Regions from separate parts of the Methylobacterium sp. TK26 genome, predicted to be linked through region 2. Evidence: riboswitches for the same ligand, from Rfam matches in the RefSeq annotation. Region 2 holds a riboswitch; the other holds the start of a gene.

Region 1 (4,238 bases), 1.7 Mb from region 2:
GAGGTAGGCGTCGCGCCCCGCGTCGACGGCGCGGGCCATGGCGCGGGCCATCCGCACGGGATCGTCGGCCTTGGCGACGGCGGTGTTCACGAGGCAGGCGGCGGCACCGAGTTCCATGGCGATCACGGCATCGGACGCCGTGCCGATCCCCGCATCGACGATCACCGGCACGCCCGCCCGGCGGCAGATCAACTCGATGTTGGCCGGGTTGGCGACGCCCATGCCGGAGCCGATCAGCGAGCCCATCGGCATCACGGCGGCGCAGCCGATGTCTTCCAGCCGGCGGCAGACAATGGGATCGTCGTTGCAATAGGGCAGGACGGTGAAGCCCTCGTCCACGAGGTGGCGGCAGGCCTCGATCAGTTCGGCGACGTCGGGGTACAGGGTCTCGCGGTCGCCGATCACCTCGACCTTGATCCAGGTGGTGTCGAGCGCTTCGCGGGCGAGTTCTGCCGTCATGATGGCGTCGCGGGCGGTCTCGCAGCCGGCGGTGTTGGGCAGGAAGCGGCGGCCCTTGAGCAGGCTCACCGTGTCCGAGCCGTGTCCGCGCAGGGAGACCCGGCGGATCGAGGCGGTGACGACCTCGGCGTCGGACGCCTCGACCGCGTCGCGCATGATCGCCTGGGTCGGGTAGCCGGCGGTGCCGAGGAACAGGCGCGAGCCCAGGCGCACCCCGGCGATGACCAGGGCGTCGTCCTCTTCGGGGCGCAGCGGCGTGACGATGCTGTCCATGCTCTAGCCTCCCTGCATGGCGCGGACGATCTCGATGCGGTCGCCCGGCGTGATGGTGGTGTCCGCCCAGTCCTTCCGGCGCAGGACGCGGCCGTTGAGGGCGATGGCGATGCCCTGCGGCCCCTCGATCCCGGCTTCTTCCGCCTCGGCGGTGAACAGGGCCTCGACGGTGGCGGCTTCGCTCTCGCGGGGCTCGCCGTTGACGAAGAGCTTCACCGTGCGGCCCTCCTCGGCTCCGGTCGCGCGAAGCGCGCCAGGGTGAAGGCACGGGCCACGGCCGGCATGTCGCCCGTGGCCACGAGGTCGGCCACCGCATCGGCGGTGACGGGCGCCAGCAGATAGCCGTTGCGATGGTGGCCGGTGGCGACGACCAGCCCCGGTGCGATGGCATCGATGATCGGCGCGTCGTCGTCGGAGGTCGGGCGATAGCCGCTCCACACGGCCTCGACCGCCATCTCCTCGATGCCCGGCAGCACCCGCCGCGCGCCTTCGAGCAGGGCGTAGAGCCCGCCCGCCGTCACGCCCTCGCGAAACCCGCAATCCTCCACCGTCGCGCCGACGATGAGGTGCCCGTCGCTCTTCGGGGCCATGTGGACCTGCTCGGTCCAGACCATGCGCGACAGCGTGCCGGTCTGGCGCGTGGTCCGCAGGGCCAGGGCCTGCCCCTTCAGGGGGCGCACCGGCAGGGCGAGGCTGTCGGGCAGGAGCCCGCCCTCCCCGCTCCAGGCGCCGGCCGCGAGCACGATCATCTCGGCGGAAAGGCGCCCGGCTTCGGTCAGCACGCCGGTTACGCGGCCGCCCGACCAGTCGAGGCCGGTGACGGCCATGCGCTCGATGATCGTCACGCCCGCCGCCTCGCAGGCGCGCACCAGTGCCGCCATGACGAGGCGCGGATCGACCTGATGGTCGAGGGGGCATTGCACGCCCGCCGTCACCGAGGGGCGCAGCACGGGCTCAAGCCGGCGGATCTCGGTGCCGTTCAGCCACGTCGCGTCGAGGCCGGAGCGGCGCTGCAGATCGTAGCGGAAGCGCAGGCGCTCCACCTCGTCGCGGCCGACGGCGAGCACCAGCGTGCCGTCCGGCCGGTAGTCGATGGAGAGGCCGGAGGCGGCCTCGAGTTCGTCGCGGAAGCCGGGCCAGCGGGCGAGCGAGTCCATGGCGAGGGGCAGGAGCGGGTCGGAGCCGGGCTCATGCTCGGCGGCCGGCGCCAGCATGCCCGTGGCGGCGAGGCTCGCGCCGGAGCCGACGCTTCCCCGCTCGATCACCGTGACGGAGAGCCCCCGGGACGCAAGGCGCCACGCGCTGGCGAGGCCGATCAGCCCGCCGCCGATGACGGCGACATCCGCGCGCGCGGGCAGACCCGTCGTCCGGGCGTCGAGCCCCGGATCCAGGCGCTGTCCGATGGGTGAAACGGGCCTCGGAAGCCCCATGGCGACACTCCGCTTATCGGGCGGAGGGATGGGGCCGGATGCTTCGTGAAAAGCGATGGCCTGTCAGGACGACGGCCGCGGTCCAATCCCTACGCCGGTGTGAACCGGATCAGGTTCGAAGGATTTCCGCGCCGCAGGCCCGGTTAAGGGCATGCCATCGGTTTCTCAGCCCCTTGCCGGGGATCTCCCTGGAACAGAGGCAGATGTGGGCCCTCGCGCCGCCGGGGTCAATCCCGTTTGCGCGGCCGCAGGAACTTCGGCTTGAACACCGCCATCGGCTCCTCGAAGCCATGGAGCGTGTGGACGCCCACCGGCACCGGATCGCCCCACAGGAAGTCCACGAACGGCTTCGACATCAGAAGCTCCTCGCCGAGGCCCCGGTTGAGCTTGGCGAGCCGGCTCGCGAGGTTCACGTCGCGGCCGATCACTGTGAAGTCGAGGCGCGAGCCGGAGCCGACATTGCCGTAGGCCGCCTCCCCGTGGTGCAGGGCGATGCCCGCCTGGATCGGCACCGGGAACTGATGCAGGGCGTTCGCTTCGTCGATGGCCGCCAGGATGTGCTGCGCCGCCGTCAAGGCGCCCTTGGCCGCGCCGCCGAGGTCGTCTCCGCTCTCGCGAAAGATCGCCAGCAGTCCGTCGCCGAGGTACTTCAGCACCTCCCCGCCCTCGCCCTCGATGGGCGGGACGAGGCAATCGAAGAACACGTTGAGGAGGGCCACCGCCTCCTCCGGCGTCATGTCGGCGGAGATGCGCGTGTAGTCGCGCATGTCGGCGAACAGGATCGCGGAGCGGATGCGCGTGACCTGACCGCGCCGGATGTCGCCCGACAGGATCGCCCGGTGCGGCTCGTCGCCGACATAGACCCGCAGCACGTGGTCGAGCTGCTTGTTCAGCACCCGCATCTCCATCACCGCCGCGAGCGCGGGCATGATGAAGCGCAGGATCGCGATGTGCTCGCGCTCGAACCCCGTTGGGCACTTGGTGGCGAAGGTGATGCCGTTCTGCGTGCCGTTCGTGAAGAACAGCGGCGCGACGACGTAGTGCGTGAACCCTTCCGCCTTCAGGTCCGGAACGATGGCGTAGGCGTCGTCCGGCGTCTCGGAGAGGTCGAGGATCAGCCACCGGCCGGTCTGGTGGACCTCGGCGAAGGGGCTGCGGAGATAGGCTTCCTGCGAGCGGCTGCCGTGCGGGAAGAGCCGCACCGTGACGCCGCCGTTGCGCGTCCAGACCCGGCCGACGCCGGCATATTCCGAGTGCAGCGTGTCGATGGCGGTGGAGGCCCGGTCCACCGGAACGCCGATGTCGATCAGCCGCTCGGCGAGGCCTTCGAGCATGTGCTCGGCCTTGTCGATGCGGGCCCCCTCACCGAGCAGCCAGTCGCGGATGCCGACCGAGGGCTCCAGCGCGCCGAACGGGACGTCGCTGGTCTCGGAGCCGTCCGCATCGGCCGTCGGTGTTCCGGGCAGGGGCGGACGTCGTTCGAGCATGGCGCCAAGGTGGGATTCCGTCACGGCAAAGCAAGGCTTTGCCGTGAGCCGGCGGCACGGGCCGCCGACTCAGTTGTCGAGGAAGCTCCTGAGCTTCCGGCTGCGGCTCGGATGCTTGAGCTTGCGCAGCGCCTTCGCTTCGATCTGGCGAATGCGCTCGCGGGTCACGGAGAATTGCTGGCCGACCTCTTCGAGGGTGTGGTCGGTGTTCATGCCGATGCCGAAGCGCATGCGCAGCACGCGTTCCTCGCGCGGGGTCAGCGACGCGAGCACGCGCGTCGTGGTCTCACGCAGGTTCGACTGGATCGCCGCGTCGATCGGCAGGACGACGTTCTTGTCCTCGATGAAGTCGCCGAGATGGCTGTCTTCCTCGTCGCCGATGGGCGTTTCGAGGGAGATCGGCTCCTTGGCGATCTTCAGGACCTTGCGGACCTTCTCGAGGGGCATCGCCAGCTTTTCGGCCAGCTCCTCCGGGGTCGGCTCGCGGCCGATCTCGTGGAGCATCTGGCGCGAGGTGCGGACGATCTTGTTGATCGTCTCGATCATGTGGACCGGGATGCGGATGGTCCGCGCCTGATCCGCGATCGAG
Region 2 (4,238 bases):
GGAGGTCGGATCGACCACCTGGAACACGATGGCGCTCGTGTCGACGTCGCGCACGAAACGCGCCTCGTGCGAGTCGCTGCCGATATCGACCTTCACCGCCGGCTCGAGGCTCTTCGTCGGCGTTTCGGTGTTCTCGGCCGTCTGAGGTGCCGGCGCGGCGGTGGCCGCCAGGGCGTCGATGCCCTGCGGCCCCTGCGAGACGGATGGGATGCTACGTATTTCCATGACAGGCTCCTACGATCCTGTGATGGAGGGATTGCATCATCGCGCCGTTAAGCAGCGCTTAATATGGGCATGCCTTCGCAGTCTTCGACAACGCCTTTGTAAGACGGGCTCAATATCCGGTAAAGGCAGCACCTCAATTTCACGCCATCTCACGCGATTGCAGTGCGCGAATGCTGACAAACCTGTCAGCGTCCTCGGCGATCCGGCGCGCCCGCCGGGTGACGGGCGCGCCGGAAGCTGTCACTCCGCCGCGTCGACGTAGAGCTTGCCGCCCTCGGCGAGGAATTCGCGCGACTTCTCGCGCATCCCGGCTTCGGCCTCGGCCTGCGACATGGCGGGGGCCTGGCCGATCACCTGGCCGGCCTCTTCCATCGCCAGCACCTCGGCGCGCAGATCCTGCGTGATCTTCATCGAGCAGAACTTCGGGCCGCACATCGAGCAGAAATGGGCGACCTTGTGGGCGTCCTTCGGCAGGGTCTCGTCGTGGTAGGTGCGCGCCGTATCCGGGTCGAGGCTGAGGTTGAACTGGTCCTCCCAGCGGAAGTCGAACCGGGCGCGGCTCAGGGCGTCGTCGCGCAGTTGCGCGGCCGGGTGGCCCTTGGCGAGGTCGGCGGCGTGGGCGGCGATCTTGTAGGTGATCACGCCGACCTTCACGTCGTCGCGGTCCGGCAGGCCAAGATGCTCCTTCGGCGTGACGTAGCAGAGCATCGCCGTGCCGAACCAGCCGATCATCGCCGCGCCGATGCCGGAGGTGATGTGGTCGTAGCCCGGCGCGATGTCCGTGGTCAGCGGGCCGAGGGTGTAGAAGGGCGCCTCGCCGCACTCGCGAAGCTGCTTCTCCATGTTCACCTTGATCTTGTGCATCGGCACATGGCCGGGGCCCTCGATCATCACCTGACAGCCCTTGTCCCAGGCGATCTTGGTGAGTTCGCCCAGCGTCTCCAGCTCAGCGAACTGCGCGGCGTCGTTCGCGTCGGCGATGGAGCCGGGCCGCAGGCCGTCACCCAGCGAGAACGACACGTCGTAGGCCCGCATGATGTCGCAGATCTCGTCGAACCGCTCGTAGAGGAACGATTCGCGATGCCCGGCGAGGCACCAGCGCGCCATGATCGAGCCGCCGCGCGAGACGATGCCGGTGACGCGCCGCGCCGTTAGCGGCACGTGGGCGAGGCGCACGCCCGCATGGATGGTGAAGTAATCGACGCCCTGCTCGGCCTGCTCGATGAGCGTGTCCTTGAAGACCTCCCAATCGAGCTTAAGCGGATCACCGCCCACCTTCTCCAGCGCCTGATAGATCGGCACCGTCCCGATCGGCACGGGCGAGTTGCGGATGATCCACGAGCGGATGTTGTGGATGTTGCGGCCGGTCGAGAGGTCCATGACCGTGTCCGCGCCCCAGCGGATCGACCAGACCAGCTTCTCGACCTCTTCGGCGGCCGACGAGGTGACCGCCGAGTTGCCGATGTTGGCATTGATCTTCACGAGGAAGTTGCGGCCGATCGCCATCGGCTCGACTTCGGTGTGGTTGATGTTGGCGGGGATGATCGCCCGGCCGCGGGCGATCTCGTCGCGCACGAATTCGGGGGTGATGAAGGCCGGCACCGCCGCGCCGAAATTCTCGCCATCCGCCAGGGCCGCCTCGGCCCGCTCCAGCATCTGCTCGCGGCAGAGGTTCTCGCGGTGGGCGACGTAGATCATCTCCTCGGTGACGATCCCGGCGCGGGCGAACTCGTACTGCGTCACCATCTGGCCGGGGGCGGCCTTGCGGAGCACCCGTTCGGCGGGGCAGGGGGCGACGAGCTTGTCGGCCGAGGCGAAGCCGTTGTCCTCCGGCTTGACGGCGCGGGGCTCGGCCGTGGCGTAACCGCGCGCGGCGATCCACGGGGCGCGGATCTGCGGCAGGCCCGCCGACAGGTCGATGCGGGCGTCGGTCTCGGTGTAGGGCCCCGACGGGTCGTAGACCCGCACCGGCTCTTCCTTCGGGTCGGTCAGCACGATCTCACGGAACGGGACGCGGATGTCCTCCCGGCCGCCGACGGTCGCGTAGACCTTGCGCGAGCCGGAGACCGGTCCCGTAGTCACGGTCTCGGGGCTTCCCTTCACATCCTTGGGCAGCACGGGTGCGTTCATTTGGCCTCTCCTGGCGCTGGAGCGGTCCAATTGCGTGACGACGATAGGGGTAAGGTGCGGCATCCCGAGGCCGCAGGTTCCCGTCCCTCCGCCGGTACGAACCGGATCAGGTTCAAGGGTCAGGGCGCTACGCCCAATCTCAGCCCGGTCTGGGCTCCCCTCGGAACGGTTCGAAACTCCGTGGTTTGCCGGATGTTGTCAATGCCGGCAGGCGAAACGCCCTAACACTCGGCTTTACTCTCCGATCTGCCGTCCCGATCCACCGAACTCGCCGGGAGACGAGGCTTGGGAAGACGCGAGCGCCTGTGGCGCGATGATGATCCGACGACCCACGGCCCCCAGGCGGCGGCGCCGGTCATCTGCCCGCTTTGCGAGAGGCCGATCCCACGCGGTGCGAAATCGAGCCTGCATCATCTCACGCCCAAGCTGAAGGGCGGCACCCACCGTGGCACGGTGCGTCTGCATCAGGTCTGCCATTCGGCGATCCATGCCCGCTACAGCGAGGCCGAGATCGCCCGGCGCCTCGCCGATGTCGAGGCCCTGCGGGCCGATCCAGAACTCGCCCGGTTCGTGGCCTGGGTGCGGACCAAGCCCGACGATTTCTACGCCCCGACGCGCATGACGCGGGACCGGCGGGCGGGAAAGCGCAAGGATTGAAGGGGCTTCACCCGGAGAAGGCGATGCCCGCCCGCTTGCCGCGCTGCCACGCGACGCTCGCCTCGCGCGATGCGGCCTCCGGGGCGAGGCGCACGCGCAACCGCTCCGGCAAATCCACGGCTTGCTCGATCTCGATCAGGGCGCCGGTCTCGGTGACGTCCCAGACGAGACAGCCGATCTCCCCCTCGCCGGTTTCCACGAACCCGAAGGTGAAGGCGTTGCGGCGATAGGCGCCGCGCCGGTCCTCGGACATGCCGTCTGCCTCTCCGCCCCGAACCGCCGACGCCGGCTCATTCATCGTCCGGCTCGCTGCGGTAGCGGCGGCGCTCCCGCGTATCGTCATAATCGTCGCGGCGCGGGCGATACTCGTCGCGGTCGACGTCGCGGCGCGGGCGGTACTCGTCGCGAAAGCGGTCGTCGTCCCGCGAGCGATACGCGTCCCGGTCGTCCCGGCGGGGGCGATCCCGGTAGCCGCCGCCCTCGTTGCCGGTGAGGCGCGGGGCATACCAGCAGGCCTTGCGCTGGTTGGGCGCCGGATCGCCGAAGCTCTGGACGTTGCACGCCACCGTGCCGCCCTGCGGGAAGGGACGGCCGTTGGTCTTGCCCGGCACCCCGAAATAGACGTTCGTCGGGTAAGGCATCCGGCAGACGCCGCCTTCCTCCGCACAGGCGATGGTGTTGACCGTATCGAGGCGGACCTGGGACCATGCCGGAAGGCTTCCGAGGCCGAGCCCGGCCGCCGCAACGAGAATGGCTACCCGCACGATAGTGCTCTCCCTGAAACGGGCGGCACCATACGGAGGGTCCTGCGCCGAAACCAGGGGCGGCGGGCCGGAACATTGGTCTGGCGAGCGCATCGCGGGCCGGGATACCGGGGCGTGCCGGTTATCTTAACGGCCCCTTAAACCGCCGCATTTACAGCGTCTCAGAACGCGTCCGCAGGGCCGCCGCGACGTCATGTCAACGTCCGGTTGCGCGGCCTCGCGCGCGGGCGAGCAGCTTCGTGACGGGTGTCGATGGCGCAGAAGCGTGGCAGAGCCGAGCCGAATTTCGATGTCCCGGAAGGGCGGATCGGCCAGCGCGGCGACCTCGACCTGCGCCTCTCCCGCGAGGATCGGGCCGGCGGCGGCGAGGCAGGGAGCAAGGAACGCGTGAGCAGGCAACCGGCGAAGCGGTCCTCCCCGTCCCGTGGCTCCTCCGGGGGCCGGGGCTCGTCGGGCAGGGGG

The links. Region 2 has a riboswitch for thiamine pyrophosphate ahead of thiC (phosphomethylpyrimidine synthase ThiC). Riboswitches for the same ligand answer to the same signal wherever they lie in the genome.
Region 1: linked by a shared signal. The riboswitch ahead of thiO (glycine oxidase ThiO) and the one ahead of thiC (phosphomethylpyrimidine synthase ThiC) in region 2 are both predicted to bind thiamine pyrophosphate.

The regions. Positions count from the first base shown of each region.
Region 1 is NZ_CM143965.1:2,003,790-2,008,027, forward strand. It holds gene ACXJ1Y_RS09670 (thiazole synthase) at 1-732, opposite strand, end outside; gene thiS (sulfur carrier protein ThiS) at 736-948, opposite strand; gene thiO (glycine oxidase ThiO) at 945-2,162, opposite strand; TPP riboswitch at 2,231-2,361, opposite strand; gene ACXJ1Y_RS09685 (adenylate/guanylate cyclase domain-containing protein) at 2,390-3,649, opposite strand; gene rpoD (RNA polymerase sigma factor RpoD) at 3,719-4,238, opposite strand, start outside.
Region 2 is NZ_CM143965.1:312,044-316,281, forward strand. It holds gene ACXJ1Y_RS01515 (flagellar protein FlaG) at 1-225, opposite strand, end outside; gene thiC (phosphomethylpyrimidine synthase ThiC) at 466-2,355, opposite strand; TPP riboswitch at 2,422-2,526, opposite strand; gene ACXJ1Y_RS01525 (HNH endonuclease family protein) at 2,641-3,012, shown strand; gene ACXJ1Y_RS01530 (PilZ domain-containing protein) at 3,020-3,265, opposite strand; gene ACXJ1Y_RS01535 (hypothetical protein) at 3,303-3,776, opposite strand; gene ACXJ1Y_RS01540 (transglycosylase domain-containing protein) at 4,029-4,238, shown strand, end outside.